Regions from separate parts of the Parvimonas parva genome, predicted to be linked through region 2. Evidence: a T-box and tRNA genes for the amino acid it is inferred to sense, from the RefSeq annotation. Region 2 holds a T-box; the other holds one or more tRNA genes.
What was found. The T-box of region 2 lies ahead of leuS (leucine--tRNA ligase). A T-box ahead of a tRNA ligase gene usually reads a tRNA of that ligase, here a tRNA-Leu.

Region 1: it encodes a tRNA-Leu, which carries the amino acid that the T-box ahead of leuS (leucine--tRNA ligase) is inferred to sense. The anticodon was not compared.

Annotation. Positions count from the first base shown of each region.
Region 1 is NZ_AP038371.1:268,760-271,233, forward strand. It holds rRNA gene ACKTSI_RS01335 (23S ribosomal RNA) at 1-549, shown strand, start outside; rRNA gene rrf (5S ribosomal RNA) at 868-983, shown strand; tRNA gene ACKTSI_RS01345 (tRNA-Asn) at 984-1,058, shown strand; tRNA gene ACKTSI_RS01350 (tRNA-Leu) at 1,064-1,152, shown strand; tRNA gene ACKTSI_RS01355 (tRNA-Met) at 1,168-1,244, shown strand; gene ACKTSI_RS01360 (hypothetical protein) at 2,185-2,474, shown strand, end outside.
Region 2 is NZ_AP038371.1:583,236-585,709, reverse strand. It holds gene leuS (leucine--tRNA ligase) at 1-1,347, opposite strand, end outside; T-box leader at 1,388-1,575, opposite strand; gene ACKTSI_RS03100 (MATE family efflux transporter) at 1,626-2,474, opposite strand, start outside.

The DNA.
Region 1 (2,474 bases), 310 kb from region 2:
ACACCAACAAGTGGAGCAGATAGGAAACTAGGACTTAGTGATCCGGTGGTACCGAGTGGAAGGGCCATCGCTCAACGGATAAAAGCTACCCCGGGGATAACAGGCTTATCTCCCCCAAGAGTTCACATCGACGGGGAGGTTTGGCACCTCGATGTCGGCTCGTCTCATCCTGGGGCTGGAGTAGGTCCCAAGGGTTGGGCTGTTCGCCCATTAAAGAGGCACGCGAGCTGGGTTCAGAACGTCGTGAGACAGTTCGGTCCCTATCCATCGTGGGCGTAGGAAATTTGAGAGGAGCTGTCCTTAGTACGAGAGGACCGGGATGGACAGACCGCTGGTGTATCAGTTATCATGCCAATGGTAATGCTGAATAGCTAAGTCTGGAAGGGATAAGTGCTGAAGGCATCTAAGCACGAAGCCCCCCTCAAGATGAGATTTCCTGTTGTAGAAATACAAGAGAGATTCGATACAGAAAATGTCGTAGATAGGTCAGAGGTGTAAAGGTGGCAACATCAAAGCTAACTGATACTAATAAATCGAAAGCTTGACCAGAAATATATACTCTTTAATTGAGGATTTCAACAGAAATATATTACAAAATATTTAAATTAAGTTTCAGATTTTTTGTTTGAAACTTATAATAGTATATAGAGTAAATTTTACTTTATATTAAAAGTATGGCTACAATGGTTAAGAGGATACACCTGTTTCCATCTCGAACACAGAAGTTAATGACCTAACAGCAATCTATGATTGCGTCGTAGGTCAGATGCAAAGAAACTCAATTTTTAAATATGAAATTTTTAAAAATTGTAAGTTTCGACTGCGAAAGCTCAGAGCTTAACGTAATATATTGTAAAATAAAAAAAGTATGGCTACGATAGCTAAGAGGATACACCCGTTCCCATCTCGAACACGGAAGTTAAGCTCTTAAACGTCGAATGTACTAATACATTTCGTATTGGGAGATTAGAAAGTAGCCAAACTCCTAGGTAGCTCAATGGTGGAGCACCCGGCTGTTAACCGGTAGGTTGTGGGTTCGAGCCCCACCCTGGGAGCCAATTGTGCCGGGGTGGCGGAACTGGCAGACGCACAGGACTTAAAATCCTGCGATGTTAACTCATCGTACCGGTTCGATTCCGGTCCTCGGCACCAATTAAATTTTTATATCGCGGGATGGAGCAGTTTGGTAGCTCGTCGGGCTCATAACCCGAAGGTCGTAGGTTCAAATCCTGCTCCCGCAACCATAGAACAACTGAAAAGTTGTTCTTTTTTTCTATAAATTTCTATTTTATTTAATAGGATTTAGTTATAGAAAATCATTATTCATTAAAATTTTTTATGTAAATGTATTCAATATTGATAAAAATTGTAAACATATATAATTGGTGTGCAAGAGAAATTTAATAAATATATTTGTTTTGTAATTAAAATTTAAGGAGAAATTATGAAAAAATTAAATTTATAGAAAATAAAGAAAAGACAGTTAAGGTAGAATCAGATAATTTAAGAAGTGGAATTGAATTAAAAGTTGAAAAAGTAAAATCTTTAAAAGGTTTTGATTCAGATGCTTTTGATATTTATTTTGTAGAAAATGGAAAACGTGTAGAACTTGGAAATGGAATATATAAAGTTACTGTTCAAAAAAATGAAGGAAAAGATGTAAAAGATGTTTATCATATTGATAAAAATGGAAAGCTTACAAGCAAAAACTTTACACAAAATGAAAAAACAGTTACATTTACAACCGAACACTTCTCAGTATATGCAGTTGTATATAATGGAAAGGCTGATGAAAAAACTGTTAATGAAAAGACACCTAAAGTAACAGATGATACAAGAGATGAAGGAAAAAATGTTAAATCTAATTCTGATAAAACGACTAAAGATAAGAAAGTTGTTAAAAAATCAAAATTAGCAAAGACTTCAATTTCCGGTGCAAGTGCTTTATTACCATTGGCATTACTTGGAGCAATGACTGTTATAAATAAAAAAAGAAATAAATAGTTAAAAGAAACACAACTTGTTCGGGTTGTGTTTTTTTTGCTAGTTACTAGATGTTTTGCATTGTAAAAATTTTTTACTAATTAAAAATATACAAGAATTAATATCATTGTAAAAAAATATATTTTATGATAAAATGCTTATAACAGTTAATAAACTGAAAACTTTAATAGGAGGTAAATTATGGAAACTGGAATTAGTATAGTAGTTGGAGTAATAGCGATTTTGTTACCTATAATTGCTATGTTGTTAAGAGATAAACTAAATAGAAATTTAATAAAAATTATACCTATAATTAGTATGACTTTGTGTTCTATTTCTATTTTGATACATTTGTTTATGCATCAAAGACTTGCAGGGTTAAATGCAATAGTGGATATTCAAGATACAATATGGGGAAGTGTTATGGGAGCTATGTTGTTGATTGGAATTTGTTCATTTATAAACATTATTGCAAATTTAGCTTTAAATGA
Region 2 (2,474 bases):
TTCTTCTTCAGGAATAGCAACCCAACCACATTTATCACAATGTACTAGAGGAATCGGTTCTCCCCAATATCTTTGTCTTGAGAAAACCCAATCACGAAGTTTGAAATTAGTCTTTTTATTTCCTATTCCAAGTTCTGATAAATATTCAAAAATCTTTTCTTTTGCATCTTTAACTGAAAGTCCGTTTAAAAATCCTGAATTAACCATAATTCCTGTATTAGTGTCTGTATATGCTTTTTCATTAACATTTTCTCCACCACTTACTACTTCAACAATTTCCAAGCCAAATTTTTTAGCAAAGTCAAAATCTCTGGTGTCATGAGCAGGTACAGCCATAATTGCTCCACTTCCGTAAGTCATCAAAACATAATCTGAAATAAATACTGGAATTTCTTTTTGTGTGCAAGGATTGATTGCAGTAATTCCGTCAATCTTAACTCCTGTTTTATCTTTATTCATTTCTGTTCTTTCAAATTCAGATTTCTTTTGAACTTCTAAAACATATTTTTCAATTTCTTCTTTATTTTTTATTTTGCCAGCATATTTTTTTAGTAATGGATGCTCACAAGAAATAACCATATAAGTTGCTCCAAAAATTGTGTCAGGTCTAGTAGTATAAACTAAAATATCATCATCAATATCTTTCATTTTAAATTTAACTTCCATACCATAACTTCTGCCAATCCAGTTGATTTGTTGAGTTTTAACTCTATCAATAAAATCAACTTCTTCAAGGTCGTCTATAAGTCTATCTGCATATTCAGTTATCTTCAACATCCATTGATTTTTAACTTTATGTATAACTTCTCCACCACATCTTTCACAACAACCACCTACAACTTCTTCGTTAGACAAACCAACTTTACAAGACGTACAGAAATTTATAGGCATTTCCATTTTATATGCAAGACCTTTTTCAAACATCTTCATAAAAATCCATTGAGTCCATTTGTAATAATCAGGGTCTGTTGTATTTATTTCTCTGTCCCAATCAAAAGAAAAACCAATGCTCTTTAATTGTTTTTTGAAATTCTTAATATTATTTTTTGTTACAATTTCAGGATGAATTTTGTTTTTCATCGCATAGTTTTCAGTTGGAAGACCAAAAGCATCCCAACCCATAGTGAATAAAACATTTTGTCCTTCAAGTCTTCTCTTTCTACTTACAACGTCTAATGCAGTATATGGTCTTGGGTGTCCAACATGAAGTCCTTGTCCTGACGGATAAGGAAATTCTATCAATGCATAAAATTTTTCTTTATCATTTATTTCGCATTTAAAGGGTTTTTTTTCGTCCCAAATATCTTGCCATTTTTTTTCAATATTCTTTGGCTCATAATTTTTCATAACATTCCTCCATTCATAATATAAAAAAACTTCCGTCTCGAAAAGAGACGAAAGTTGAAATTTCCGTGGTACCACTCTAATTAGTAATTAACTCACTCTAAGATTATAACGTAATCAACGGCTTTCGCATTTCATGAGTAAATTCAATATACTAAAATATCATTTCACACCAAACAATGACTCTCTTAAAAATTAAATATATTTACTACTTTCAATCAAAAATTTTCTAAATTTACAATACAAATATTTTATCATATCTTTTATTTTTTTTCAATACATCAAAGTTCAAAATCAAAGTTTTTCTTGATGAATCGTTTAAAGAAAATATAATTTAACATTCCCTTTAAAAAAGTACAAAAAGAAATTACAACCCACATATAGCTTATATTCAATTTTGAATAAAAAACTAGATACGCAAGTGGAATTCTCAAAGCATTTGAAAATGTACTTATTATCGTAGGCGTTTTTGTATTTTTAAGTCCGTTAAACATTCCTGAAATTCCTATTTCAAGAGCTAAAAATATTTCAGAAAAAGCTAAAATTTTTAAATAACTAACACCCATTCTAATGGTATTAACATCATTTTTTATAAATAGTCTGATTATGTAGTCTGATGAAAAATATAAAAAGAATGAACAAAAAATTCCAATTCCTAAAATTATCTTAAGACCTTTTTTATATCCCAAAACTATATTATCATAATTTTTAGCTCCATAATTTTGACCAATCAATGCACAAAGTGCAATAGAAAAGCCTTCAACAGTCATCCAGTTTATGGCCTCTATCTGTACTGCAACATTCTCTGCTGCAACGGCACTTTCTCCCCAACTTGCAATTATTCTAAGTAAAATAGTTGAGATAAAAGCAAATATACAAGATTTAAAAGCAGTTGGAACTCCAAGTCTTAAAACCTCATAAAAAGTTGGCTTACTGAAATTTTTAATTAAATTAAAACCTTTTAAAATTTTACCATCTTTAATTGAAAAAATCACAAAAATGCTTGTAACAACTATTTGAGATAAAGTTGTAGCAACAGCTGCCCCTCTAACTCCAAGCTCAGGTAAACCAAAATAACCATAGATTAAAATCGGGTCTAAAACTATATTTATAATAAGCCCTAAGGAATT